DNA from 4 places in the Lysinibacillus capsici genome. Region 2 is predicted to be linked to each of the others. Evidence: predicted binding sites of a transcription regulator. Region 2 holds the regulator's gene; each other region holds the start of a gene.
What was found. The regulator LexA, encoded in region 2, represses DNA repair genes until DNA is damaged. The targets are predictions, from matches to a motif close to CGAACATATGTTCG.
Positions count from the first base shown of each region.

Region 1: the regulator LexA is predicted to act here: its motif matches at 2,333-2,346, upstream of ruvA (Holliday junction branch migration protein RuvA).
Region 3: the regulator LexA is predicted to act here: its motif matches at 2,715-2,728, upstream of LCP48_RS16270 (carbohydrate kinase).
Region 4: the regulator LexA is predicted to act here: its motif matches at 3,787-3,800, upstream of parE (DNA topoisomerase IV subunit B).

Region 1 covers NZ_CP084108.1:3,326,326-3,334,024, forward strand. The annotation lists gene queA (tRNA preQ1(34) S-adenosylmethionine ribosyltransferase-isomerase QueA) at 1-629, opposite strand, end outside; gene ruvB (Holliday junction branch migration DNA helicase RuvB) at 647-1,651, opposite strand; gene ruvA (Holliday junction branch migration protein RuvA) at 1,670-2,290, opposite strand; gene LCP48_RS16380 (phosphotransferase) at 2,402-3,181, opposite strand; gene LCP48_RS16385 (LysM peptidoglycan-binding domain-containing protein) at 3,270-4,283, opposite strand; gene LCP48_RS16390 (transcription repressor NadR) at 4,425-4,958, shown strand; gene LCP48_RS16395 (thiol-disulfide oxidoreductase DCC family protein) at 5,075-5,467, opposite strand; gene pheA (prephenate dehydratase) at 5,492-6,370, opposite strand; gene LCP48_RS16405 (ACT domain-containing protein) at 6,536-6,991, opposite strand; gene obgE (GTPase ObgE) at 7,016-7,699, opposite strand, start outside.
Region 2 covers NZ_CP084108.1:1,346,501-1,354,199, forward strand. The annotation lists gene pilM (type IV pilus biogenesis protein PilM) at 1-447, shown strand, start outside; gene LCP48_RS06300 (PilN domain-containing protein) at 447-1,040, shown strand; gene LCP48_RS06305 (hypothetical protein) at 1,037-1,729, shown strand; gene LCP48_RS06310 (prepilin peptidase) at 1,795-2,547, shown strand; gene LCP48_RS06315 (gamma-glutamyl-gamma-aminobutyrate hydrolase family protein) at 2,581-3,303, shown strand; gene lexA (transcriptional repressor LexA) at 3,410-4,027, opposite strand; gene yneA (cell division suppressor protein YneA) at 4,195-4,509, shown strand; gene LCP48_RS06330 (YneB family resolvase-like protein) at 4,506-5,171, shown strand; gene def (peptide deformylase) at 5,201-5,776, opposite strand; gene LCP48_RS06340 (helix-turn-helix transcriptional regulator) at 5,769-5,960, opposite strand; gene LCP48_RS06345 (DJ-1/PfpI family protein) at 6,432-6,770, opposite strand; gene LCP48_RS06350 (GNAT family N-acetyltransferase) at 6,772-7,305, opposite strand; gene LCP48_RS06355 (DUF896 domain-containing protein) at 7,493-7,699, shown strand, end outside.
Region 3 covers NZ_CP084108.1:3,299,763-3,307,461, reverse strand. The annotation lists gene recJ (single-stranded-DNA-specific exonuclease RecJ) at 1-177, shown strand, start outside; gene LCP48_RS16285 (adenine phosphoribosyltransferase) at 201-713, shown strand; gene LCP48_RS16280 (MarR family winged helix-turn-helix transcriptional regulator) at 753-1,211, opposite strand; gene LCP48_RS16275 (MFS transporter) at 1,396-2,646, shown strand; gene LCP48_RS16270 (carbohydrate kinase) at 2,761-3,852, shown strand; gene LCP48_RS16265 (pseudouridine-5'-phosphate glycosidase) at 3,857-4,771, shown strand; gene LCP48_RS16260 (RelA/SpoT family protein) at 4,977-7,172, shown strand; gene dtd (D-aminoacyl-tRNA deacylase) at 7,205-7,645, shown strand.
Region 4 covers NZ_CP084108.1:2,557,179-2,564,877, forward strand. The annotation lists gene parC (DNA topoisomerase IV subunit A) at 1-1,793, opposite strand, end outside; gene parE (DNA topoisomerase IV subunit B) at 1,790-3,766, opposite strand; gene plsY (glycerol-3-phosphate 1-O-acyltransferase PlsY) at 4,331-4,933, shown strand; gene LCP48_RS12590 (HesB/YadR/YfhF family protein) at 4,953-5,243, shown strand; gene LCP48_RS12595 (spore germination protein) at 5,431-6,975, shown strand; gene LCP48_RS12600 (Ger(x)C family spore germination protein) at 7,001-7,699, shown strand, end outside.

The DNA.
Region 1 (7,699 bases), 2.0 Mb from region 2:
CCAAGACCGACATGTAGCGTAATAAAGACAACCTCTACGCCTTTAGCCTTCACTTGAGCTAATAGCTCCTCTGTAAAATGCAACCCAGCTGTAGGTGCTGCAGCAGAACCACGCTCTTTGGCATAAACGGTTTGATAACGATCTTTATCCTCTAGTTTTTCACGAATATAGGGAGGTAACGGCATTTCACCAAGTTGCTCTAATATTTCATAAAAAATACCATCATACTGAAATTCAAATGTACGTCCGCCATGTTCAAGCTCACCTGTACATGTAGCTGTTAATAAACCGTCTCCAAATGTGATGACTGTTCCTACCTTTACACGCTTTGCTGGTTTTACAAGTGTTTCCCACTCATCTGTACCAGCCATTTGCTTCAGTAGCAATACTTCTATATGGGCACCTGTTTCTTCTTTTACACCCATTAAACGAGCAGGTAAAACTCTTGTATCATTTAGTACAAGACAGTCTCCAGCATGTAGCTCGTCTAATACATGGGCAAAATGGTGGTGTTCCACTTTATTTGAGCCCGGTGTCACGACCATTAATCGACTCGCTGTACGATCGACTAATGGTGTTTGGGCAATAAGCTCCTCTGGTAATTCAAAATCAAAATCTTCTACACGCATGAAAATAACTTCCTTCTTTATGTTTGTTGGGGATACTCATATCCAAAATGTTCGTAGGCTAAATGTGTGGCTACTCTTCCTCTCGGGGTACGTTGAATAAGGCCAATTTGCATCAAATAAGGCTCGTATACATCTTCTATCGTAACCCGTTCCTCACCAATTGATGCAGCAAGAGTATCTAAGCCTACTGGTCCTCCTCGGAATCGCTCAATCATATTAGTTACAAGTTTATGGTCAATATGATCAAGCCCTCTAGGATCTACTTGTAACAGCTCTAGTGCTTGCTGTGCAAGACCCTCCGTAATCATACCATCTCCAAGCACTTGTGCATAATCTCGCACTCGTTTCAATAAACGATTGGCAATTCGAGGTGTTCCACGTGAGCGTCTCGCCATTTCCATTGCTGCTACTTGCTCTATTTCTACCTCAAATAAATGTGCACTTCTCACAACAATTTCTGCAAGCGATCGGTCATCATAATATTCTAGGCGCAGCAACACACCAAAGCGATCTCTTAGAGGAGCTGATAGGGCACCCGCTCTTGTTGTTGCACCTACAAGGGTAAAGGGAGGTAAATCAAGTCGTACAGAACGTGCTTCAGGACCTTTTCCTACCACAATATCTAAGCAGAAGTCTTCCATTGCTGGATATAATACTTCTTCAATAGCACGGGGCAGGCGATGAATTTCATCAATAAATAAAACGTCCCCAGGCTCTAGTGAACTTAAAATAGCTGCCAAATCTCCTGGACGCTCAATCGCAGGGCCACTTGTCATGCGTACGTTAACATTCATCTCATTTGCGATAACAGCCGCTAAGGTCGTTTTACCAAGTCCTGGAGGTCCATATAGCAACACATGATCTAAACTTTCTTGGCGAAGCTTTGCCGCTTCAATGAATATTTGTAAGTTTTCCTTTACTTTATGTTGCCCAATGTACTGGGCTAATTTTTGAGGACGTAAAGATAACTCAAACTGCTCATCATAGCTCCCTGCTTCACTTGCCATCATACGTTCAGACATGCACCTTTCCTCCTTTCCTTATTTTAATTTTAGCAGTAGTTGCAATGCTTGTTTCATAAAGGCATCTGTCGTTTCAAGTTTATCGTTATCCTCTAGCTGTGGTTTAATTTTTTCTAGCTCTTTTTCAGAATAGCCAAGTGCCATTAAGGCAAGTAAGGCCTCTTCTAATTCGTGTTTATACGCATTCACACCAAACAAAGGTAACTCATCTTCTGCACTAGGTAACTCCAGTGTATCTAATAATGAACCAAGTTTGCCCTTCAAGTCGAGGATCATTTGACGTGCTGTTTTTTTACCAACTCCAGGGAATTTCACTAAAAACGCTTCATCCTCTCGTTCAATTGCGCTAATAACCTGTTGTGGATTACCTGTAGCTAAAATCGCTAAAGCGCCCTTTGGTCCTATTCCTGACACTAAAATAAGCTTACGGAATAACTCACGCTGATCTAGATTAGGGAAGCCATATAAAACTTGTGCATCCTCTCGTACATGCAAATGAACATATATCTGTTGTTCAAGGGCAGATGTTCGAAAAGCAAATGGATTGGGCGTATTAAGTTGCCACCCAATCCCCTGTTGTTCCAGCACAATAAATTCAGGTGTAATACGAGTAATTTGTCCTTTTAAATAATCATACATCTATAATCCCTCACAATCGTCGTCTTCGATTATAGCATATAGCGAACGAATGCTCGACAAAAAGTAGCGTCGAAACGCCGTTCGCAGACAAAAATGACCGCCAATTGACGGTCATTTCTTGACAAATCTATCAATATCGTACCACAGTTTTGGCCAATAGGTGAGGGCTCGTTTTGTAAACGGTACTAAATAATCTAAAAATACTAGCTGTTGCTCTAGTGGTAAATCTATAGCAAACAGCCATTCTCGTAATAACTCATTCGGGTATTTCAAACGATGAAGCTTTCTTTTATCCAGTCGTTTTAGCCCAGGTAACTCTGCAAAAATCTTTCCAAGATCATAATCTACAGCAGGTAACACACGATGTAACCATAAAATATACTCGTCATCCGCTTCACCAAGGTGTGCTAAATCAAAATCAATTAAACGTAATTGTCCATCGGAGCACCATAAAAAATTATGATGAACTACATCCCCATGCAATAGCGTAATCTCTTTTTCAGGTGCATCTTCCAATGCAATCAATTGTAATGACTTATCACTATAATGCAGTATTTGATCAATTTCTTCTTTCGTTAAAAATGTTCGAAACTCATTTCTTCTACTTTTAAAACGCATATAACGCATTTGCCATTTTAAAAGCTGTGAGTAGGTATGCAAGCCTGGCATGCGCTGCCACGCAATCTTTTTATGTGTATCATGTAAAGCGATTAATAGTCTAAGAGATTCCTTACGATCTTTTTTATGCGCAAAGTTAGCACCGTGGCTTCCTTCTTGCCACATTTGCACAATTAACTGCTCATCATCGCTCTGAACTAATGGTAGGATCAAAGAAGGTTCCATACGTCCTAATTGGCGATGAATGGTTCTTACCTTCTCTGCAATTTCCACTTGCTTTGCACGTTTGACAAAATAATTTTTCGATCGATACTTATATTTCCAAATATTTGGCTTTACTTCTTCTACAATATATGCTTTTTCACCATCGATAAGGCGTCATCCCGCCTGGGAAATAATGTGGTGACATCCAAGGACCTGTTGCTGATGGGCATGGTGGTGGACAATGTGTCGGACATGGTGGTGGCGGGCAATGACAAGGGTCCATTTGCCAATTTGGCATCATCATTGGTTGTGTGCCACAGCCACAAGATTGACCCATATTCATATCAGGCATCATCATTGGTTGTGTGCCACAACCACAGGATTGCCCCATATTCATATCAGGCATCATATCCATTTGCGGCTTCATTTGGTGATCTTGCGTATGGAAGAATGGTGATGTGGACTCTAAAAAGTCTTCCATTCCACCAACTTTATGATCTGGCATGTCATAGGACATTTGCTGCTGTGGCATCGTATAATGCTCGACCTGCGGCTGCATTGGCATCGGCCACCACATCTGATGATAGATCGGCTGATGGCAACTTGAACAATGTGGTACGGCAGGCATTTGTGGCATGATATGCATTGGTGGATGTGGTGCTGGTTGTGGCATTGGCTTCGGTTTAGCTACAGGTGGTGGCTGTATTTGTACAGGTGGTATTGTAACATTTTGCTCCATTTGTGGCATCACCAATTGCTGGTGCCAATTCATTTCCACAGGCTGCGGTACCCACATCGGCTGTTGTGGCATCTGCATTGGCATTGGCATCGGTATTGGTATCGGTATCATTTGTGGTTCTGGCATTGGCATAGGTGCTGGTGGTGGCGGTACAATTGGCGGTGGTGGTGGCATTGGTCGCTGTACCTCTTTTTTAGGACTTTCCTTTGGTGTCTCCTTATGCACTTGTGTTTCCTTTTTCGGCATTTCTTTATGTGAATCTCTATGCGGCTCTTTGTTTATTTTTTCAGGCAATATAATTTCCATGCCTGGAACAATATAATCTGGGTTGGCAAGATGGACATTGAGCCGCTTCAAATCTTCAAACGAAATGCCGTACTCTTTTGCAATCTTCCACAATGTATCTCCCTTTTGAACAATATGAATACGCAATTTTTTCCTCCCTTCCTCTCTACGTATCATATGTTCAATGTTTCATTTGGATACAAAAATTTCAGCAAGTTAGAAAAGCTTCATGGTACACTAATTCATAAGGAACGCGGATTCCTTTATTACGAGCAGGGGTGATCTCTTATGAAAAAAATGTTAGGCGAAGAACGCCGACTGCAACTATTAGCGCAATTAAAAAAAAATAAAGCACCTATAACTGGGACAGACTTAGCAAAGTTCGCCAATGTTTCTAGACAAGTAATCGTCAATGATATGACTTTATTAAAGGCAAGAAATGAGCCTATTATTGCCACAAGCCAAGGTTATCTTTATATGCATCAGGAACAAATACAGCAAACCGTTGAACGAACATTCCCTTGCTTGCATACATCAGAGCAAACGGAAGATGAATTAATGACGATTGTTGACTGTGGCGGAACCGTCAAAAATGTCATTGTCGAACATCCAATATATGGTGAACTGACAGCCTCTATCATGGTATCCAACCGCCATGAGGTGAAACAATTTATCGAACGTGTGAATGCAACACAGGCCAACTATTTATCTGCTCTCACTGGTGGCATCCATCTACATGTCATCACAGCACCCTCTGTAGAAGTTTTAACATTAATTGAGCAAGCTTTACAGAAAAAGGGCTACTTAGTGTCAGATCAATGAATAGCAAAAGCACCGTCTGAAAAATTGATTTCAAACGGTGCTTTCTGTTTTTTAATGCAAGTATTGTCTCATCAAGCGTGGGCTTCTGTCCGTAACTATCGTTCCCTTAGGCCCTATCAGGAAAGAAATCTTTGTCGTTGAGCAGGCGTAGGCAATAAGCATTCACTTTTTTTTCCAAACAAACGATAGCGTTGCTTTGCAAATAATCGATATAATGCATTGCGAATAAATGGTGGGACAAGGATGAAGGCATAGAAACAAGGCCACAATCCATCAAATTTACGGCAAATGTTTAACGCAGCGGTAGATTCAACAGACACTTTCCCTTGCTCAATAAGAATTACACTATCAATATTCTTTGGTATATGATATTGAGTGAGAAGCGATTGACCAACCTCGCTTTGCAGCGATGCAAATTGAAAATAGCCAGCTTGATCATGTTTGATGATAAATTGAACAGTGCTATCACAAAAATTACATACACCATCGAATAAAATAATCCCACCCATCTTCTTTCCTCCTCCTTCACATTACTATGCTTCGTCTGATGTTACATAAGTAAAATAGGTACCCAGAGATTTTACTTTGCAACCTAGCGCAGCTAATTCTTCCATTGCCCCACGCATCATCGGTTCCTTTTCATCTGCTAATACATCAATCATAAAGAAATAATCACCTAATCCTGTTTTTAATGGACGTGATTCAATTTTACTTAAATTTAGCTGACGCCATGCAAAAACAGAAAGCACCTGATGTAATGCACCTGAACGATCTGTTGGTAAAGTAATCATAAATGTTGTTTTTGCTTGCCCATCTGATAGCTCTTGTGGCAATCGTTTATTTTGCTTAGACAGTACATAGAATCGTGTATGATTAAAATGAAAATCATGGATATTCTGCTCCACTATTTCAAGACCATACTTTTCCGCCGCGGCTGCATTACCGACTGCCGCTATACACTCTTGTGGATTCTCTGATACATATTTCGCTGCTGCTGCAGTTGAAGTTGTTTGATGTAATGGTACATGACTAAAACGATAAAATAAATATTTATGACATTGAGCTAGTGCATGCGGATGAGAAAAAACACCTTCGATTGACTGCCAATCATCCTTCTGCGCTTTATTGACCATTAAATGCTGCTGAATTTTCAGCAATAACTCTCCAGTTACATAAAGTGTTGCCTCATGGAATAAGTAATCTAATGTTAATGATACAGAGCCCTCTAGCGCATTTTCTAGCGGCACGACAGCTAAATCTACCTTTCCCTCTGCAACAGCCTCTATACATTCTGGAATCGTGGCACACGGTACAAGCCACTCATTTGGAAAAGTAGCCTTTGTTGCTAAGTATGTAAATGATGCTTCTGGTCCTAGATAGGCGATTCGATTTTCCCATTGTTGCTTTGTCATTGCAATTACCTCCTTTATGGCACAATAAGGAGCAGTCCCTCGTGATGAATAACGCAAGGGACAGCTCCTTATTTGAGCTTTGTTATCGTATCTTTACCCATTGGGGTTATTCAACACGATGTTTGTCATTTTGTCAAAAATTAAAGGATTGAACACTCTCTGTGATTATAATGCTCCAGAGCTAATCACTTCCGCTGATTCCACAAAATCTAAGCGTTTTAATTGCTGGATAAGATCATCAAGATCACAGGTCATGCTTGTTACATCTAATGACAATGTAACATTAGCACGTCCCTGAATAGGGATTGTTTGATGAATCGTTAAGACATTACAATGTGTAATTGTCACCGTTTCTAAAAGCTTGGCAAGTGTTCCTTTTCTATCTTGAAGCTGTAAAAAGACTGTTAAAATGCGTTCCTGCACAATTGAATGAAAAGGAAAAACCGCATCACGATATTTGTAAAACGCACTTCGCGATAAATCCACCTGCTTTACCGCATCCCAAATGGAAGATACTGAACCACTTGACAGTAAGTGTTTCGCCTCCAAAGTTTTTTGCATTGCATCCGTTAAAACATCCTCACGAACTAAATAATATCGCTGATTCGCAACATTCTTCATACGCTTCCCCCTAAAACTCATGTCTTAATCGACAAATTCAAATTCAAACTCTTGTAGGCGTACTGTATCGCCATCCTGTGCTCCACGCTCACGCAGAGCCTCGTCCACACCCATAGCACGCAATTGACGAGCGAAACGACGTATCCCATCCTCACGGCTAAAGTCTGTCATTTTAAATAAACGCTCAATTGCATAGCCACTAATAATAAATGTACCATCATCATCACGTGTGATTTCGAAATCTTCACCTTTCGCCTCATGCTTGTACATGACAGTTGCGTCTGATTGTTCTTCTACTTCTTCATACAGTGGGAATTCAGGCGTAACTTCTAAGAGATCCGCTATAGCAAACAACAGTTCTTTTAACCCTTGACGTGAGACAGCAGAAATTGGGAAAATTTGAACGTCTTCTCCAACCTTCTGACGGAATGCTGTTAAATTTTCTTCTGCATCTGGCATATCCATTTTATTGGCTACAATAATTTGCGGACGCTCTGTTAAACGAAGATTATATTGTTTTAGCTCTTCATTAATTGTTAAATAATCTTCATATGGATCGCGACCTTCCATCCCTGACATATCAATGACATGAACGATAACGCGTGTACGTTCGATATGTCGTAAAAATTGGTGACCTAATCCAACTCCTTGATGGGCTCCTTCAATCAGCCCTGGTAAATCAGCCATCGCAAAGCTTCGATGGTCATC
Region 2 (7,699 bases):
CCAAATAAAACATATTTAATAGCAGAATGGTCGATTAATGAACTCTCGATCAGTATTTTTTCCAATGGCCAAGTGGAGTTTTTGCGCTATCAAACCATTGAAGTAGATATGACGCAATGGCAGGGGAAGAAAGAGAATGAATTTAGCTATCAATTTATTTATAATGGCGAATCAGAGAATTATCAAATGGTTGTAATGGATCAGGTTCTAGAGATTGATCGGATGATGAATTTCTTTAAGTTTTCTTTACATAAAGGTGAAAAAACAGTGGATGAAATTATCATGCTTGGCGATAACCCCCTATTGAAAGCAATTGGGAACTTACTCGCTTCTAATTTAGAACCACCACTGAGGGTTGTCGATGGGAAAAAAATTGAGAAATCGTTTCCTCGCTTTAAGCGAGAATTTTCAACGTTGCTTGGCTTAGCTTTGAAGGAGGTTCGTTAATGGTTCCAGATATAAACCTCTTACCACAACTTGAAAAAAGAACCACCTCTCCCAAGCTTTTTTATAGCTTGGTGATTGTCATTGTGGGACTTATTGTAGCTTATTTACTTTTTTTATTTTTTACATCAAAAGGTGAATTATCACGATTGACTGCAGAGGAACAGGCATTAACAACACAGCTTGATCAATTGCAGCAGGAGCTAGACGCACGACAAAGTGTCGATCAGGGTTCGTTGGAGGAGTCTGTGACTTTTATTCAAAGCGTTTCTTATCCTGTAACACCGTTAATTGATGAAACAAAAACTTTATTACCAACTCATTCCTATTTACGTAGCTATGTTTTCGGAGAGAACTCGGTGAATATTGAAGTGGATTTTGAAACGATGACAGATATATCGAAATATGTTGAGCGACTTTTAATGAGTAGCTATTTTACAGATGCTCAAATTAACACGGTCTCAAACTTTGAAATAGAGCTAGGTGAACAAAGGGCGTTAACACCACAACAAAAATTTAAAGAAGTACCGCGATATTCAGTGTCCATCACAGCAACAATCGATTTTATGTATTTAGCTGGAGGACGACGCTCATGAATAAAATAACAAGTAGTAAAAATTCATCTATGATCTTGTTACTGGCGCTGATAGCTGCTATTTTATTTGCGCTGTATTATTATTTACTGTCACCAAAATTGGATGAGGTGAATGAAAAAAAGAATCATGTATTGCAGGTGCAGCAAGAATTAGCTAATGTCAAAGAACAACTAGCACAATTAGACAAGGAGCAGGGACAGCCTACTATCAATATATTAGCCTTAAGACAAAAGCTACCTGCCACAAGAGCCGTTGAAAAGATTATTCTTGATTTAGCTGAGATTGAAGAGGTGACAGGAACTCGTATACTGTCTTTAACGGTTCAAGGTGAGGGCGGCACTGTGACACCTTCTGAGGTATCGAATGATCTCAACATGTTGGAGCAGGCTGAGGCAGAGGTCAATGGTGATCAGCAGAACAAAGAGAGTATTACACCGATTGCCTCTCTTTCGGAGGACTCTTTACCAACTAATCTAAAGCTTATTACGTTTATATTAGAGGTGGGTGCGCTTGATTTTAATTCTCTTGAAAGCTTTTTACAGGAGGTTGAACAATTAGAGCGTGTCATGAAAACCGATAAGATTGAATTTAAATTGCCTGGAGAGCAGGCACAGCTTGAGAAAGATGCAGATCTTACGTTAAAGGCAACAGTGCAAGTGACGACGTTCTATTACGAAGAACAACAATAACTTTATTTTATAGGCGCACCATACTTCAATTGTATGGGCGCCTATTGGTTTAGGAGGACATGAAATTGGAAATGGCTTATACGATCTTTATTTTTTTATTTGGACTTGTCTTTGGCTCTTTTTATAATGTAGTTGGCTTACGTGTACCACAGAAGGAGTCGATTGTACATCCTCCTTCACATTGTCCAAAATGTCAGAGACGACTGACGGCGCTTGATTTAGTACCAGTTTTGTCTTATGTATTTTTAGGAGGAAAATGTCGGGGGTGTGGCAATAAAATTTCTTGGGTTTACCCAGTCATAGAATTAATGACAGGTGTATTATTTGCCTTTGCTTATTGGCAACTAGGCTGGGGCATAGAATTGATAGTAGCGTTCCTTTTTATCTCCTTATTAGTTATTATCGTTGTGTCAGATTTGGCCTATATGCTAATTCCTGATAAGGTGTTAGTATTCTTTTTACCTGTGCTAGTTATTGGACGAGTGCTGTCACCATTAACACCGTGGTGGGACTCTCTTGTGGGTGCTGTGGTTGGTTTTGGCATATTATATATCATTGCTGTGCTATCGAACGGTGGCATGGGTGGAGGCGATATTAAATTATTCTTTTTAATTGGTCTCGTTCTGGGTACGATTGATACACTGTTAACGCTATTTTTAGCTGCAGTGATTGGTATGATTGTCGGGATTACCATGTTATCGAAAAACAAACAGGGGAGAAAAACACCCATTCCGTTTGGGCCATCTATTGCATTGGCCGCAGTTATTGTTTTTTTCTATGGCGATCGATTAATCAATTGGTATCTAGGCTTTTGGTAATTGTTCAATTTTCAGGAATATGGAGGGAAGCAAGTGAAACCGATTATTGGTATTACAGCCTTTGTTGAGGATGATTTATCCTCTCGATTAAATGTGGCTTACAGCAAAAGCATCATTGAAGCTGGTGGAATTCCATTGATTATTCCAATTGGGGTAGAAGAAGAGGCAGCACAGATTTTAGCCCTTACAGACGGTTTATTATTATCTGGTGGTTATGATGTGCACCCATTTCTATTCGGGGCTGAGCCTTCATTAAAGCTTGGGAAAATTCACCCCGCGCGAGATACGGTCGAGTTAGCATTAATTGAAGCCGCATTCCAACGGAAGATGCCTATTTTCGGGATCTGTCGAGGAATTCAAATGCTAAATGTTGCTTTAGGTGGTACCTTATATCAGGATATTGATAGTGATCATTTTAGCACTAAATTACTTCAACATATGCAACAATCAGGTCGAGCTGTAGCTACCCATTCTGTACAGATTATTGCTGACAATCTATTAGCGACTATCGTTGAACAAGAGAAGATAGCAGTGAATTCATTTCATCATCAAGCGGTGAATGTGTTAGCAGAAAAATTAAAAGTAGCAGCAAAATCCAGCGACGGTATTATCGAAGCGGTAGTTCATGAGGAGATGCCATTTTGCTTGGCTGTTCAGTGGCATCCTGAGGAACTAGCCATAGCAGGAGATGAGAGTGCCCAAAAGCTATTTTCAGCCTTTGTGGAAGCGAGCATAAAATTTAAGAAGGAAGCTTAGAAGAGGCATTGTACAAAGAATCCAATCGGAGGTGGATTCTTTTTTGCGTAAAAAAGAGGATACATGCTCTTAAAAGGAACATAATCCTCAAAACCTGCTTTAATCGTTAATGTACACGTCTGTAAAGACCTACAACTTGTCCTAAAATAGAAACTTGATCCACTATAATAGGTTCCATAGAAGAATTTTCAGGCTGTAAACGGAAATGGTTTTTCTCTTTAAAGAAACGTTTTACAGTTGCTTCATCTTCAGCTGTCATAGCTACAACAATATCCCCATTATTAGCTGTTGCCTTTTGTTTTACAATGACTAAATCTCCATCTAAAATCCCAGCTTCAATCATTGATTCTCCCATAATTTCTAGCATGAACAATTGATCTTCACTTGTGCCGTACGTATCGGGTAATGGGAAGTATTCTTCAATGTTTTCAATTGCTGTAATTGGAGAACCAGCTGTAACCTTCCCGACAAGTGGAACATGGATCACCTGTTGCTTTTGGATGGATTCTTCAGGCTCTAAAATTTCAATTGCACGTGGCTTTGTTGGATCTCGACGAATAAAGCCTTTTTGTTCTAATCGAGCTAAATGTCCATGAACAGTTGAACTGGAAGCAAGTCCAACTGCTTCACCAATTTCGCGTACTGATGGTGGATATCCTTTAGCTCGTACCTCTTCCTTAATGAAAGCTAAAATGTCCTCTTGTCTTTTCGAAACTTTTTTCATGAGTGCTCACCTCTTTTTTTTCTAAAATCATCTTCTTATTTGATAGTATAACAGAATGCGAACACGTATGCAAACATAGGTTCGAAAAGTGTTTGACAAAAACGTTTGTTCGCTTTATTATGGGAACATACATTCCGAACAAACATTCTTAAAAAGGGGTAATGATTATGACATGGTTTAAGAAAAACACACATATCTCAATTTTAATAGGAGCTTGTTTATTATTTGCAGCATACCTTTACATTACAGATCCAGGAAAAGTTAGTTACGCAGAAATTGAAATTGAACATGGGGATAGCTTGTGGTCGTTAGCCGAGCAATATCGTGGTAAAATGAGTACTGATGATTGGATAAAGCTTGTAAAAACTGAAAATGAACTAGCAGATATTAAAATTGTAGCGGGAAAATCTCTAGTTATTCCTGTAGTGAGTGATCAAGCCAGTCCCATCAATACTATCGAAATTGCGAGAAATGAACAATGATAAATAATCAACTATCGGCTGTTGTCTATTGTCGCGTAAGCACTGAAAAAGAAACACAAAGCTCCTCATTAGAGCGCCAGCAGGAAGAGTTGCTGCGCTATGCTAAAGAGCAAGGCTATGCGGTGAAGGGCGTGTTTAAAGATCAACATAGTGGCTATGATGTAGAACGTGAAGGCTTACTAGAAATGCTTGATTTTATAAAAGACAAGAACATTAATGCTCTTTTTGTCCAAGATGAAACTCGTTTAGGACGAGGCAATGCAAGGATGGCTGTATTACATTTATTACAAAAGTCAGCAACTGATGTTTTTTCTATGCGTGATGCAGGCCCAGTCCAATTAAATGAAATGGATACGATGCTGCTTGAAATTTTAGCAATCGTAGAGGAATATCAGCGTAGAATCCATAATGCTAAAATTCGACGAGGTATGCGACGTGCTGTAGAAAATGGTTATCGTCCAGAAAATAATTTATCGAACCGAGGTAATCCGCAGGGGCAGGAGCGAAAAGATCTACCTGTAGAGGAAATTGTGAAGCTACGCAAACGTGGATTTACCTTTGAAGAAATTTCTATAACGCTTAGAGGGTTAGGCTTTGAGGTAAGTAAGGCGACTGTACATCGTCGTTTCCAAGAGCACCAAGAAAGATTAGCAGGAAAGTAATATTCCTGCTAATTTTTTTCTGTAAAAAACTACTGAATGGAAGAAAAGCTTTCGATAATAACATGATTAGGCAGTTGGAAAGGGTGCTCTTTATTTATTCGGTCATAAAACATGATGCCATTTAAATGATCGATTTCATGCTGTACAACGATGGCCCCATAGCCCTGTAACTGTACAATGCTTTCATGTCCATCGATGTCGTAAGCTTTGACTTTAATTCTCTCATATCTCGGTACAAAACCAGGGACAGGTCGATTTACAGATAGACAGCCTTCTCCCTCCGGTAGATAAATCATATTAAGGGAATGACTGATTATTTTAGGGTTAATCAGCATCATTTCTTGGTCATCAAAGAGTACAGCAAACATGCGTTTATTTACGCCAATTTGATTAGCAGAGAGTCCACTTCCAGGGCGAAGTTTATATTTTTTTGCTAGCGTTGGATTTTGGCTATTTTTCAGATATTGTAGCATGGCTAGGAGGGTATTACGGTCCACAGTGGTCACGGGTATCGGCACTTCTTGAGTTTGTTTTCTTAAAATTGTCGAGTGTTCTTTCACGAAGTCCTTCATTGTAATCATATAATTTGGGTGAAATTTAGTCATAGATAAATACCTCATCAATACGGCTATTGAGAACCTTAGCAATCTTAAAAGCTAATTCTAGGGTCGGATCATATTTATCATTTTCAATACTATTAATGGTCTGTCTCACAACTCCACATTCTTTTGCAAGAGCAGCTTGTGTTATGCCTAATTTTTTTCTTAAAATTTTGATAATGTTCTTCAGAATTATCCCTCCATTTTGTCTAAAGTATTAGACATATATCATAAGATAAGAATCGAAAAATGTCCAACTGATTGGACATTTTTCAGTGTGAAAAACAAAACAGTCAATTGAAGGGTAGAATGGATTTCCGTTGCAGGCTACTTGCTTTCCTGTGGCACGCTGGCGGAACGGAAATCACCCCACAGCCTTGTTAAAAGGTCTCATTCTACTAATGACATCATTTTTCAACAACATGAAATGCCCGATTAATTGGACATTTGGGTTTTAAATCATCACTTAATACCAATTTTCATCAAAATTTAGCTTTAACGCATGCCCGAAACAAATACCGAAAGGAATAAAACCTCTTCCTCTTGCTGTAATGATATTTCCATCTTGTACCACTAGTTCATCTGAATAGTTATGAAGCTCAAAGCACCCTAACTGCTTCATACCATCAAAAGGTAGTCCTACTGTATATTTCTTGTTTTTTTAGACACCTGCTTTTGCCAAGAGGTAAGGGGAGCTAGAAATACTGGCAATCATTCCTCCTTTTGCAGATAGATAACGAATGAAATCTAGTAAGCTCTCTTCAAGTTGTAATGTAGAAATATTCATACAGCCTGGTAATAGTAGACTATCAATATCGTCAAGCTCTATTTCATTCACGGATAAATCAGCTATACAATTTAAACCAGATTCTCCTCTGATAGGTTTGGTATTCGATCCTAGTGTGATGATGGGTTTACCGCCTTGCATTAATATGGACAAAGCAACACTCAATTCATATTCACTAAATTGTGGGTATAATAACACCGCAGTTTTCTTCATTTCACACACCTCTTAGCTTTAGATCGTTCCATTCTTCCTCTAAAATAGCGTAATAGTATTCATCCCACCAAGTCTCTCCATGAGGTATGCATTTTTTAAAAAATCCTTCTTGGCGCATCCCGATTTTCTCCATGACTCGGTAAGAAGCAATATTCTCTGGCTGGCATGTGGCAATAATTCGATGAAGTTTCATTTTATTAAAACCGTGATCTAATAGGGCCTGAGCAGCTTCAGAAGCATAACCATGATTGTGATAGGCAGGATTCATAACCCATCCAATTTCATACGTATGGTCGCCAAAGTATTTGTGGAAAACAAGATGACCAATGACTCGCTGTTGTTCACATAAAACAATGGCGAAATGTTTTGCTTGCTCGTTGCTATTCTCTGTTATGAAATGTTGAACCTGATCTTCATTCAACACACCTTCTGGCATATAGTGCATGACCGTTTTGTCGGACATATAGCTATAAACAGCCTGCCAATCTTGGGCTTCAAATGTTCGAATAAGTAGTCTAGGTGTTGTGATGTTCATGGTAGCTCCTCCTATTATCTATCAAATTTTTCCTATTATTATTAGTTATACACCTCTAACTTCTGGAAGTCATGTAAATAATGGCTAAGAAGTGTTTTTAAGGGTTGGTATAACTGCATTTTAAGGGAAACCATGCTATACTTTGCATACTGAGGTCATTAAGCTAGGTACTGAAAGGTGTGTAACCATGTTATCAAAGGAAAAAATTAACCGAATTAATGAATTATCTGCTAAAGCGAAAAGCGGACAATTAACAGAGGAAGAAGCAAAGGAGCGCACAGCGCTTCGCAAGGAGTATTTAGATACGTTTAGAGCAACGATGCGAGATACGATTGAAAACGTTAAAGTGGTCGATGCCGAAGGAAATGATGTAACGCCTGAGAAGGTAAAACAA
Region 3 (7,699 bases), 2.0 Mb from region 2:
AAAATGGAGAGTGGACTGACGACTGTCAACGTGAATGCTCCAAAACAAGCACTAACAGAGGCACCGTCTTACAAACAACGTTCAGAACAGATTGAAATGGAGCAAAAGCTTGTCTATGCTCCTTATATAGAATTAAAACAATGGTTTGATGAACGTTTAACATCAGCGGACGAATAACGTTTCGTAGGAGGAGCAATAACATGGATTTAAAGCAATACGTTACAACGGTTGAAAATTGGCCGAAAGAGGGCATTACCTTCAGAGATATTACAACAATTATGGATAATGGTCCTGCATACAAATATGCAACAGACCAAATCGTAGAATATGCAAAAGAAGTGGGCGCTGAAATTATTGTTGGCCCTGAGGCACGTGGTTTTATTATCGGTTGTCCAGTTGCCTATGCACTTGAAATCGGCTTTGCCCCTGTTCGTAAACCTGGTAAATTACCACGTGAGGTAATTAGTGCAGACTACGGTCTTGAATATGGTAAAGATACGTTAACAATGCATCATGATGCAATTAAGCCTGGTCAAAAAGTTTTAATCTGTGATGATTTACTAGCGACTGGTGGTACAGTTGAAGCAACGGTTCGTTTAGTAGAACAATTAGGTGGTCAGGTAGTAGGCTGTGCATTCCTGATTGAACTTCTAGAATTAAATGGTCGCGAAAAGCTTGGCGATTTAAATATTAAAACACTTATTCAATATTAAGAGCATGGCAAAAAGCGCCCTATACTGTGGGCGCTTTTTTTATACTTCGTCATAGGCTTGAATAATTTTTTGCATTGTTCGCAAGGTATCGTAGAAATCTGCGTATTTTTCGGTTCCAATATCCTCGATAATTCTATCTTGAATGCCTTGCCAAATAGGTGCTGCTTCATGCAGCTTTTCTAAACCTTTTTCAGTGAGCGTTATTTTTTTGGTACGAGCATCATTGGTATCTCGCTTTAACTCAACATAGCCATGTTGCTTTAATAGATTAATATTACGTGTTATAGTGGTTTGATCCAGTTGTAAAATTTCACCTAAACGGCTGATTGAGACAGCTTGTTGAAGGTCGATATGTGCAAGCATTGAATATTGTGTAACTTTTAAACCTGTAGGCTGTAGCAGCTTATCATATAATTGTGTGACAACCCTTGTTTTTTTTCTAAGGTTTGCACAAACACAAATTTGTGTATAATCAATATTTTTAAGTTGATTCTTCATCGACAGTACTCCTTTAAGGGGATTCTACTCATTATAAGTATACACCCAATAACTAGAATTTCCTTCTTGACAGCTTTATGAACGATTACTATGATTATACATGTATATACATATAAATGAAATAAGCAGACTAAAACATGTATATACATGTTTTATAGTCTATCAAAGAAAAGAAGGTGTTGAGGTGAAGCGTGTTCATTATAGTTGGTTTATTTTAATCGTCACATTTTTCTCGATAATTGTCGCAGGAATTACAATGTCATCATCTGGCGTGTTTATCGATCCTCTTGAAAAAGAATTTCACTGGGATCGTTCAACCATTGCTTTAGCTTTTGCTGTAAGTTTGTTTTTATATGGCATATCTGGACCATTTATGGCTGCGTTGCTTGAAGTCATAGGCCTAAAGAAAATGATGCTAGGTGCTATGGCAACTTTAGTATTCGGAATGACTTTAACATTTTTGATGAGTGAATCCTGGCAGCTAATCATTATTTGGGGGGGCATTATTGGTCTTGGAGCAAGTCTCTTTTTAACCGTCCTTAGCCCATATGTGGCGAATCATTGGTTTGTAAAACGCAGAGGATTAGCGGTTGGTATTTTAACGGCAAGTACAGCCACGGGTCAGTTAATTTTATTACCAGTTCTAGCTATCATTATTGAACACTATTCTTGGCGATGGGCTATCACATTAATGCTACTCCTTAGTATCATAATGTTTTTCATGATTGCGCTTTTTATAAAAAATAGACCTCAGGATATGGGGTTAACTCCTTATGGACAAGAGGAGGCTATAGAGGAACAACCAATACAGCAAAAGAAGAATCCAATAGCGATGGCTTTTAAAGGTTTACTTGAGGCGATTAAGGTTAAAGCATTTTGGCTCTTAGCAGGTAGCTTTTTTATTTGTGGGCTATCGACAAGCGGATTAATTGGTACTCATTTTGTTTCTTATTGTATTAGCTTTGGCGTTCCTTTAGTCACTGCCGCATCATTTCTTTCTTTTATGGGCATTTTTAATTTATTAGGTACAACTGCGTCTGGCTGGTTATCTGATCGCTTCGATAATCGGTGGTTATTGTTTTGGTATTACCTGTTAAGAGGCGCATCTCTATTATTGCTCCCTTATGCACTCGCACAAGGATCATTTGTTTTATTAACGATTTTCACGATTTTTTACGGACTAGATTGGATTGCTACAGTGCCGCCAACCATCAGTATGACACGACAAATTTTTGGTACGCAAAAAAGCAGTATTATCTACGGCTGGATATTTGCTTCACATCAAGCAGGAGCAGCGGTTGCTGCGTATGGTGGCGGGTTAATTTATAAATTTTTTAATTCTTATACATGGGCTTTTTTCCTTGCAGGAATGTTTTGTGCAATGGCCAGCTTATTCGTTATCATTGTTAAAAAACAAACACCTCAGCAAGCATAAACAAATATAAGTTGAACCTTCGTAAGATGAGGTTCAACTTTTTTAATAAAGAATCTTTTGACATAACACAAACAAAAGTTTATAATATAAACAAATATAATAAAAGGTGATGCTATGAATGAAAGAGAACAGGCGGTGCTTGCTTTAATTCGCCAGAATCCGTTTATGTCTCAGCAAGAAATGGCAGATGCAATGAATCTGTCGCGTCCTGTGCTTGCTAATTTAGTGTCTAGTTTAACGAAGCAAGGAAAAATTGTAGGTCGTGCTTATATATTACCCGAAGAAAATGAAATTATTTGCATCGGTGGAGCTAATTTAGACCGAAAATTCCATGTCAAGGGCAATGTTCAATTTGGAACATCTAACCCTGCCAGTTCTTCCTTTAGTGTAGGTGGCGTTGGTCGAAATATTGCTGAAAACTTAGGCAGATTAAACCACCAAGTGACGCTACTGACAACGGCAGGTAAGGATGCTGATTGGCAAGTGATCCAAGAGGCTTCGGAATCCTTTATGAATCTACGTTATGTAGAGCAGCTTGCAGAGGCTTCCACAGGTTCTTATACTGCCATCATGGATGAACAGGGTGAGCTAGCACTAGCTGTAGCAAATATGGAAGTTTACGACCTTCTGTTACCGAGCTTGTTGAAAAAACATGAAACAATGCTTGTAAACGCGGGCTGTTTTATTTTGGATTTAAACTGTCCAAAAGAAACAGTGGCGTATATCCAGCAAGTAGCCCTTGCTCGTGATATTCCACTTGTCATTGTGCCAGTATCTTCGCCAAAAATGAATCGACTACCTGAAACATTACAAGGCGTAACTTGGTTTATTTGTAACACAGATGAAGCGGAAACGATTGTTGGACATAAAATTGAAAACGCTACCCATTATGAAAAAGCTTTACAACAGCTCCTACAATTAGGTGCGGAGCATGTCATTATCACGGCTGGTAGCAAGGGCGTTTATGCAGCATCTACAACGATTGCCCCTTGTCATGTTGCCGCTAAAGTGATTGACAAAATTGAAGATGTGACAGGAGCAGGAGATGCCTTTGTTAGCGCTGTTATTCACAGTTGGCTGACTGGACAATCTTTTGAGACATGTATTGATGCTGGATTAACCAATGCAAAAAATACATTGGCATCTCCTTATACAGTAAGACCTGAATTATCAGTAGATTTATTGAAAAATGAAATGGAGGAATAACAACATGAAAGAATTCATCGTATTATCAGAAGAAGTAAAAGCAGGACAAGCAAAAGGTCTACCAATCGTTGCGTTAGAATCAACAATTATTTCACACGGTATGCCATACCCACAAAACGTGCAAACTGCGCGTGAAGTTGAGCAAATTATTCGCGATAATGGTGCAGTCCCAGCAACAATTGCATTAATTGATGGAAAAATTAAAATAGGTCTATCAGATGAAGAACTAGAAATGTTCGGTAATGCTCAAGGTGTTGCAAAAGCTTCACGTCGTGACTTAGGCTACTTACTAGCAACGAAAAAATTAGGTGCTACAACAGTTGCAGCGACAATGATCTGTGCAGAGCTTGCAGGTATTGAAATCTTTGTTACAGGTGGTATTGGTGGTGTACACCGTGGTGCGGAAACAACAATGGATGTCTCTGCTGATTTAGAAGAATTAGCACAAACAAATGTTGCCGTTATCTGTGCGGGTGCAAAATCTATTTTAGACATCGGTCTTACATTAGAATATCTTGAAACAAAAGGTGTGCCAGTGGTTGGTTATGGTACGAATGAATTACCTGCATTCTACACACGTCAAAGTGGATTTGATGTAAACTTCCAATTAGATACGCCAGAAGAAATTGCAGCAATGCTATCTGCGAAATGGCAATTAGGCTTAAAAGGTGGCGCTGTCATCGCAAATCCAATTCCTGAGGCGGAAGCATTAGAGCATGCATTTATTACAAACATTATTGAAAAAGCTTTAGTTGAAGCAGAAGAGAATGGCATTCAAGGTAAAAACGTTACACCATTCTTACTTGGCAAAGTTAAAGAATTAACAGAAGGTAAAAGTCTTGATGCTAACATTGCATTAGTGAAAAACAATGCAGTAGTCGGCGCGAAAATTGCTGTAGCTTACAATCAATTACATTAATCAATTTGTCGAAACAAGGACTCTTTGTGACGTGAAGTCGCAGAGGGTCTTTTTTATTAAAAAGAAGAATATTTTTTCCATTTTTCGAACTGTTCACGAGATTAACTAAACTAAATGATACAGTCTCTTTACAATAGACCACTATATTTTATACAATTAAGTTTATATCTAATCTGAAAAATTTGACGAGCAAGGTGGACATGTTATGGCGAAAGAGCAAATTTTGACTCCTGAGGACGTTTTTGAGTTAGTCAAATCCTACATGAATGATGAAAATGTCGCATTCGTGAAAAAAGCATATGAATTAGCAAGGGATGCCCATATTGAGCAATTCCGTAGCTCAGGTGAACCGTATATTATTCACCCAGTACAAGTAGCAGGTATTCTAGCTGAATTACAAATGGACCCAGAAACTGTAGCGGCAGGTTTTTTACATGATGTTGTCGAAGATACGGATTTTACACGGGATGATTTGGTACGTGAATTTGGCGAAGAGGTGGCCGTGCTTGTTGATGGTGTTACCAAGCTAGGGAAAATTAAATATTTATCAAAAGAGGCGCAGCAGGCAGAAAATCATCGGAAAATGTTTGTGGCTATGGCGCAAGATATTCGTGTCATCCTCATTAAGCTAGCAGACCGTCTTCATAATATGCGTACGTTAAAGCATTTACCTGCTGAAAAACAACGACGCATTTCAAAAGAGACGCTCGAGATTTTTGCACCACTTGCTCATCGTCTTGGAATTTCGACTGTAAAATGGGAGCTTGAAGATACAGCACTGCGCTATTTAAACCCACAACAATATTATCGTATTGTCAGTCTGATGAAGAAAAAACGTGATGAACGTGAAGCTTATTTAGAAAATGTGATGGCTGAGATGAAATCACAACTGAACGAGGTTGAAATTGACGCAGATATCTATGGTCGACCAAAACATATTTACAGTATCTATCGAAAAATGGTGTTACAAAAGAAACAGTTTAATGAAATTTATGATTTATTAGCCATTCGTGTTCTTGTCGATAGTATTAAAGATTGCTATGCCGTATTAGGGATTGTGCATACACTTTGGAAACCAATGCCAGGACGCTTTAAAGACTATATTGCTATGCCAAAACAAAACCTGTACCAGTCTCTACACACGACTGTTATTGGACCTTATGGTGATCCGTTGGAGGTACAGATTCGTACAAAGGAAATGCACAAAATTGCAGAGTACGGGATTGCGGCGCACTGGGCATATAAAGAAGGCAAAAACGTAGATCATCAAAAGCAGAATGTCGACCAAAAATTAACGTGGTTCCGTGAAATTTTAGAGTTCCAAAATGAATCTTCCAACGCAGAAGAATTTATGGAATCCTTAAAATTTGATTTATTTTCTGATATGGTTTATGTCTTTACACCTGAAGGCGATGTCATTGAATTGCCAGCAGGTTCTGTTCCTATTGATTTTGCCTACCGTGTTCATTCCGAAGTGGGAAATCGTACGATTGGAGCGAAAATCAATGGGAAGATGGTACCGCTTGATACACCATTAAAAACAGGCGATATCATTGAAATTTTAACTTCTAAACAATCCTTTGGTCCGAGTCGCGATTGGCTAAAAATAGCTCAATCCTCGCAGGCGAAGAATAAGATAAAGCAATTCTTTAAACGACACCTGCGTGAAGAGAATATTGTCAAAGGTAAAGAAATGATTGAAAAAGAAATCCGTGCTCAGGATTTCGATTTAAAGGAAACGATGTCCTCCGAAAACCTAAAACGGGTATGCGACAAATTTAACTATACAAATGAAGAAGATCTGTATGCTGCAGTTGGTGTGAATGGTATTACTGCGCAACAGGTCGTAAATCGTTTAGCTGAAAAACGTCGTAAAGAACGTGAGCAGGAAGAAGCACTAGAGAAAATTGAACAAAAAATGAAAAATCCAATTCCACAAAAACGTACGGAATCGGGTGTTATTGTAAAGGGTATTGATAATATGCTCATTCGACTTTCTCGCTGCTGTACGCCCGTTCCTGGTGATGATATTGTAGGTTTTATTACGAAGGGTAGAGGTGTTTCTGTCCATCGTGAGGACTGTCCAAATATTCAAATTGAGGATGAGCAGGAGCGCTTAATTGAAGTGGAATGGGAGCATGGTGTCATTCCTGAGAAAAAGGAATACCCTGTTGATATTGAAGTTTCAGCTTTTGATAGACCTGGCATTTTAAATGAAATCATGCAAATTGTTAGTGAAACGAAAACGAATATTTTAGCAGTAAGTGGTCGTGCTGACCGTGATAAAATGGCAACAATTCATTTAACTATTTCTATTTCAAATATTTCACATTTGCATAAAGTAGTTGAGCGAATTAAACAAACACCTGATATTTATTCGGTGCAACGTGTCATTAACTAATGGATAGGCAATATAGAATTGGGGTTTAGTACATGAAAGTAGTATTACAGCGCAGTAAAGCTGCCTCTGTAACAGTTGACGGAACTGTTACAGGAGCAATTGATCATGGCTATGTTCTTTTAGTGGGAATCACACATGAAGACACACAAGAGGATGTTGCCTATTTAGCAAAAAAAGTAGCCAATTTACGACTCTGGGAAGATACAGATGGAAAAATGAATCATTCGATCTTAGAGCATGGGGGCGCTATTTTATCCGTCTCACAATTTACATTGTATGGGGATGCAAAAAAAGGGAATCGTCCAAGTTTTATCAATGCAGCTAGACCAGAAGTAGCTGAGCCACTGTGGGAGGCTTTTAATCAAGCTTTACGCCAGCATGGCCTACATGTGGAAACAGGTATTTTTGGTGCCATGATGGATGTAGCACTAATTAATGATGGTCCAGTCACAATTCTTCTAGAGTCAAAATAATGGAACATTTCCTATAATTCCTTCATATACTAAAGAGTATGGTTAGTTTTATAG
Region 4 (7,699 bases), 1.2 Mb from region 2:
AAGCCATAAACCGCAATAATCGATTCATCTTCCCCTGTTGGGACAATACTTGAAATATGCTGGCCGAGATCCTTCCAGCGTATATCAGGCAGCTCATGAACAGGCTGATAAATATAATTGCCTCGATTTGTGAACAGCAATAGATGGTGCTGTGTATTTAAGTTTGCTTCATACAATAAATAATCTGAATCCTTCATGGCAAAATCTTGCCCATTTGAAGCGGCATGAGAACGTGTGGATGTGCGTTTAATATAACCATCCTTCGTTACTGTTACGACAACCTCCTCACTTGGCACAAGGACATCCAATGTAATTTTAATTTCTTCAATTTCTTGCTCAATCTTCGAGCGGCGAGGCTCTGTAAAGCGTTTCTTAATATCAAGCAGCTCTTGTTTAATAACACGCACAAGTTTAGCCTCACTTTGTAGAATCCCCTCTAGCTTCGCAATTAACTTATCTAACTCGTCCTGTTCCTGACGAAGCTCTGTAATATCCGTATTCGTTAATCGATATAATTGCAGGCTTACAATAGCCTCTGCCTGTACTTCTGTAAAATCAAACTTCTCTTGTAAATTAAGCTTTGCATCCTTCTTATCATTAGAAGAACGAATCGTCGCAATGACTTCATCTAAAATAGAAAGAGCTTTAATTAATCCATCTACAATATGAGAACGGTCCTTTGCCTTTTGCAAATCATAAATGGAACGGTTTGTTACCACTTCTTTTTGATGGGCAATATACGCATCTAGCAATAATGGTAATGTCATCATCGTAGGACGACGATTATGAATGGCAATCATATTAAAATTATAAGCTACCTGTAAATCCGTTGTTTTAAACAAGTACTGTAAAATTCCTTGTCCTGGTACATCCTTTTTCAGCTCAATTACCACTCGTAAGCCTGTACGGTCTGATTCATCACGAATTTCCGCAATGCCTTCTAGTCGTTTATCTACACGTTGCTCATCAATTTTTTTCACAAGATTCGCTTTATTTACATCATATGGTAACTCAGTGATAACAATTTGCTCTTTACCACCCTTGATTGGTTCAACAACTGCTTGTGCACGGACGATGATTTTACCACGACCTGTTTCATACGCCTTTTTAATGCCATCAACACCTTGAATGATGCCACCCGTTGGGAAATCAGGCCCTTTCATCACCGTCATTAATTCATCTACAGTAACATTGGGCTTGTCTAAGCGCATCAACACAGCATCCAGTACTTCATCTAAGGCATGTGGTGGAATATCTGTCGCATAGCCAGCGGAAATCCCTGTAGAGCCGTTGACTAAAAGGTTAGGAAAACGTGCTGGTAAAACAGTTGGCTCCATATCCTGATCATCAAAGTTTGGCACAAACTCGACCGTTTTCTTGCCAATATCTCGTAGCATTTCAGCAGCAATAGCAGATAGTCTTGCCTCTGTATAACGCATCGCAGCTGGAGGATCGCCATCGACTGACCCATTGTTCCCGTGCATCTCAATGAGCATATGACGTGCCTTCCAGTCCTGACTCATCCGTACCATCGCTTCATACACAGAGCTATCGCCGTGCGGATGATAGTTACCAATTACGTTACCCACTGTTTTTGCGGATTTACGGAACGGCTTATCATGTGTGTTGCCCTCCGTAAACATCGCATATAAAATACGGCGCTGTACTGGTTTAAGACCGTCACGTGCATCAGGCAACGCGCGGTCTTGAATAATATATTTACTATAGCGACCAAAACGGTCACCCATCACTTCTTCTAACGGTAAATCTTGGAACTTTTCTGTACTACTCATGCTTGGTCCTCCTCTTGTTGGATGAATTCATTCTCTAGAATGTTAGAATCATCCTCCATACCGAAGTCTACATTGGCTTCGATCCATTTACGACGTGGTTCTACCTTATCGCCCATTAACGTCGTGACACGTCTCTCCGCACGTGCACCATCCTCGATTGTGACACGAATCAATGTCCGTGTTTCAGGGTTCATCGTTGTGTCCCATAGTTGGTCTGCATTCATCTCGCCAAGACCTTTATAGCGCTGTAATATGTAACCCTTGCCAACCTTTTTGATGGCCTTTTGTAAATCGCTTTCTGTCCAAGCATATTCAATGATTTCTTTTTTTCCAGTACCTTTTGAGACTTTATAAAGCGGCGGTAGTGCGATATAGACCTTCCCAGACTCAATAAGTGGACGCATATAACGATAGAAGAATGTTAATAGCAAGACTTGAATATGTGCCCCGTCCGTATCCGCATCGGTCATGATGACTACTTTATCGTAGGCAGAATCTTCCACCGCAAAATCCGTACCAACACCTGCTCCAATCGCATGGATAATCGTTGAAATTTCTTCGTTTTTCATAATATCTTGTAGTTTGGCTTTTTCTGTATTGATTACTTTCCCGCGCAATGGCAGAATCGCTTGGAATGTACGGTCACGACCTTGTTTAGCAGAGCCACCCGCAGAATCACCCTCGACTAAATACAGCTCATTTTTTGCCGCATTACGTGACTGAGCTGGCGTTAATTTTCCAGATAGGATCGTACTACCCTTTTTGTTTTTCTTGCCATTTCGTGCATCCTCACGCGCTTTACGAGCTGCTTCACGCACTTGCTGCGCTCGAATCGCTTTACGAACAAGAGAAGCTGATAACTCTGCATTTTCCTCTAGCACATACAAAATTTGCTCAGACACTACGCTATCCACGGCAGAACGAGCCTCACTTGTCCCAAGCTTGCCCTTTGTTTGTCCTTCAAATTGCAGTAAATGCTCTGGAATACGAACAGACACGATCGCTGCTAAGCCCTCACGAATATCTGTCCCCTCAAGGTTTTTATCCTTGTCCTTTAACAAGCCAATTTTTCTTGCATATTCATTAAAGACACGTGTCAATGCTGCCTTTGCACCCGTTTCATGTGTACCACCATCACGTGTACGGACATTATTAACAAATGATAAAATCGTTTCTGAATAACCATCGTTATACTGGAAAGCGAACTCTACTTCGATTTCATCCTGTACGCCTTCTACATATTTTACTGGATGAAGGACATCTTTTTCCTCATTCAAATACGCAACGAAAGCCTCGATGCCATTCTCATAAAAGAACACATCGCTCTTGCCCTCCTCGCGCTCATCAATTAATTCAATTTTTAAGCCCTTTAATAAAAAGGCTGATTCGCGTAATCGTTCTGCTAACGTATCATAATTGAATTTTGTGACAGAGAAAATTGTTTCATCTGGTAGGAAATGAACAAGCGTTCCTGTCTGCTTGGTCTGCCCAATATTTTCAAGTGTTGTGACAGGCTGTCCTCCATGCTCAAAGCGTTGACGATACTTTTTACCATCGCGATGAATTGTCACCTCTAAAAATGTTGAGAGCGCATTCACAACGGAAGAACCAACACCATGTAAACCTCCACTTGTTTTATAGCCACCTTGACCAAATTTGCCACCAGCGTGTAACACAGTAAAAATAATTTCTGGTGTCGGTTTGCCCATTTTATGCATACCGGTTGGCATCCCACGTCCAAAGTCGCGTACACTCATACTTTGATCTTTATGAATTGTGACAATAATATGAGATCCAAAGCCAGCCAGTGCTTCATCTACCGCATTATCTACGATTTCATACACAAGGTGATGAAGTCCACGGCCATCCGTCGAACCGATATACATGCCAGGTCGTTTGCGTACCGCTTCTAATCCTTCTAATACTTGTATAGCGTCATCATTATAGACGCTAGGTGACTGTTTATTCGTCAAAAAAATTCCCCTCCAAAAAACAAACACATGTTCTATTTATGTTCTCATCCTAATAATAATAGCATTTCCTGTCAATAGCTAGCGACAGGTCCAATAAAATTTTAAAAATTGCTCACAGTTTTGATTATTTTTATTAATAGTAAACATCTTCAACAGTTGCTTAAAATTGGTATTTGAGCAAGACAGACTGCTTCTAGCTTCCATCATCATTTGACGCATTGAAGCCTACTAAGTTGCAAAATATAGTTGTGATGCTTGCAAATAGAAGCACACTACCTCGTGTCTTGTGATTAAACAGGATAAAGTTAGACTTCTATTCTACCAAAGGAATGAACGATTGACAAAATTGCCATTTTGCCTATATTTTTATAAAGGTTTTAGTGCTTCCTACAAATTTATGTCTAAAAGCCTAGTCCTCGCTAATAGATTCTCTTTTGTATTGATTCAAGACTTCGGATGAAATCTCCTTCATAACATTGTAGATTAGCAAGAAAAAGTGTAAAATACTTGTTACAAACTATTAGTACCAAGTGATGGACTATGAATGAAAGGAGTCCAACTATGATCATCAATGGACTTATTATTTTATGTGCTTATCTAATCGGCTCTATACCTTCTGGATTATGGATAGGCAAAATTTTTTATAATACCGATATTCGTGAACACGGGAGCGGTAATCTTGGTGCAACCAATACTTTTAGAACATTAGGGAAAAAGGCTGGTATTATTGTTACGGTGATGGATGTCCTAAAAGGGACTGCCGCTGTCTTACTCGTGACACTTCCTGTTTTCTCTGATACTACACTCCACCCTTTATTACTGGGGCTTGTCGCCGTAATCGGTCATATGTTCCCGATCTTCGCCAACTTCCGTGGTGGGAAAGCTGTGGCAACATCAGCTGGTGTATTATTAGGCTATTCTTGGCCACTCTTTGTCCTACTATTTATTACCTTTATTGTGACCTTAAAACTCACAAAAATCGTCAGCTTAACATCAATGATAGCCGCTTTAGTAGCGCTTATCTATGCAATCGTTTATTATTTTATTACAGGTGACTTTGCATTAGGCATCTTGGTAGCCTTTTTATTTACCTTTATTATTTATCGTCACCGTGCCAATATTGCTCGTATTAAAAACGGCACCGAACCAAAGGTAAAATGGCTGTAGGAAGAGAGGAGCATTTGAAATGAATATTGCATTGACAGATGAAGCCCTACAATGGTTCAAACATGAAATGGAAGTTGAACCTGGTGATACAATCCGTTTTTATGCACGTTATGGTGGCTCAAGTCCGTTTCATGAAGGCTTTTCACTAGGCATGACACGTGAGGAACCTATTGCCATAGGTGTGCAGACAGAAATTGATGGTGTTATTTATTATATTGATGAGAAAGATCTTTGGTTCTTTAACGATCACAATTTACATGTTGATGTTGATACAAGTAAAGATGAATTACAATACGACTATCGTACATAAAGCAGTCTGTCCTTTCAATAAATGAAAGGACAGACTGTTTTTTATTTATTCCAAAACAAGACACACAAAAGTCGCAAGGAATGTGATATTGCCACAAATAGCTAGATTTTTCATATCTCTTTCGTTTATCTCTCAAAAAAATTGTCCATTCTAAAGGTAATGAACCACCAATTGAGGAGGAAAACACATGTCCATGTCTAACCATACCGATACCTCCCCATCCCATACAACGAACGATTTATTGTATACTTCCCTATCTAAAAATATAAAAATCATTCAACAGTCACTAGGGCATAGTAATGATATTATCATACGGGAAATTGCCATTGGAGAAACTGATCCCCATAGCCTCGCCATTATTTCCATTGATGGCTTATCGGATAAAACGACTATTTCTGATTCTGTTATCGATAAACTGATGGCAAATATTGAAGAAGAACAAGATATTGAAATAACAACCATTAATCAATATGTTCGGAATTCCTATTTAACGGTAGGCGATGTGACGAATATTGAGCATTTCACAACACTCTACAATGCCATTCTCAATGGTGAAACGGTTATTTTATTAGATGGCTTTGCCGAAGGGATTGTGACAAGTACTAGAAGTGCCAAGGATCGAGCTGTCACAGAGCCATCGACGGAATCCGTAATTCGCGGACCGAGGGAATCCTTTACGGAAACCTTGCGTACGAATACAGCGCTCATTCGTCGCAAAATAAAAAGTCCGAATCTCTGGATAAAATCACGCGTTATCGGAGATGTGACACAAACAGATGTAGCAGTGATGTATATAAATGGCATCGCCAGTGACAAAATCGTCGCAGAGGTATTGGCTCGATTAGATCGTATTAATATTGATGGCATTCTGGAAAGTGGCTATATTGAGGATTTTATTCAAGACTCAAAAAACTCTATGTTTCCAACCGTCTACAACTCTGAACGTCCTGATGTCATCGCAGGTGAATTATTAGATGGCAAAGTGGCGATTCTAGTTGATGGCACACCTTTCGTCTTAGTCGTTCCAGCGCTATTTACATCCTTTTTACAATCAGCAGAAGATTATTATCAGCATTGGATGATTAGCTCACTTGTACGTATCTTGCGTTTCTTTGGTATCAGTCTAGCATTAGTAGCACCATCCTTGTATGTGGCGATTACTACCTTTCATCAGGAAATGCTACCGACACCCATGTTAATTAGCATTGCTTCACAAAGGGAAGGCGTACCCTTTCCTGCAGTAGTAGAAGCGCTTATTATGGAGGTTGCCTTTGAGGTCTTAAGGGAAGCTGGACTTCGTATGCCTCGAACAATCGGTCCTGCGGTATCCATTGTAGGTACTTTAGTTATTGGACAGGCAGCAGTTGATGCAGGCGTCGTATCCGCTGTAATGGTAATTATTGTAGCCTTAACAGCGATTTGTAGCTTTCTATTCCCTGCCTATGGCTTATCGAATACGATTCGTGTACTACGTTTCCCATTAATGATCTTAGCTGCTATGTTTGGTTTATTCGGTGTAATGTTTGGCATTATGCTAATTACTCTTCATCTATGTAGCATTCGTTCATTTGGTGTACCTTATTTAAGCCCATTCGCACCGTTGGTATTACAGGATCAGAAGGATGCATTTGTGCTGTTCCCGCGTAGAAAATTACTTACACGACCTCGTTTAGTCAATCAAAAAAATATTGTTAGAGGACATAACTATACAAATGTAAAAGGCAGGAAATAACTTCAGGATAAATGAGGAATAGAATATGGCAAAATTAAACTGGATTTGCTTACTATGTATCCTCACTTTACTGTTAAGTGGTTGCTGGAGTAAGCGAGAATTAAATGAATTAGCCATTGTGGTAGCACTAGGCATTGACAAAATAGATGAGGAATATGAAATTACAGTTCAAATTGTCGATCCTAGTGAAGTCTCAGTGCGACAAGCTTCCACTCAACGCTCACCTGTCGTTAGCTATCATTCGAGAGGTGAAACCATCTTTGAGGCCATTCGCAAAATGACGACTATTGCAGCACGAAAACCTTATTTTGCCCACCTTCAAGTGGTTGTATTAGGGGAAGATCTCGCGAAAGAAGGCATGAGTGATGCACTTGATTTAATTGTAAGGGACCATGAATTTCGTAAGGATTTCGACGTCATTATGTCTCACGATGCAACAGCAAAGGAAGTATTAAATGTACTAACACCCATCGAAAAAGTTCCTGCTAATAAAATGTTAAATTCTCTTGATGTCTCTGAGAAGGCTTGGGGCTCCACGATAGCTGTTAATATTGATGAATTAGTCAATACATTAAGCAATAAGCATAAAGGGGCGTTAATTTCTGCTATTGAAGTTCATGGCGATAAGAAATTAGGGGTAGATCAAACAAATGTGCAACGTGTTAAAACACCTGTGCTATTACGTTATACAGGTTTAGCAGTCTTTAAAGGCGATAAATATATA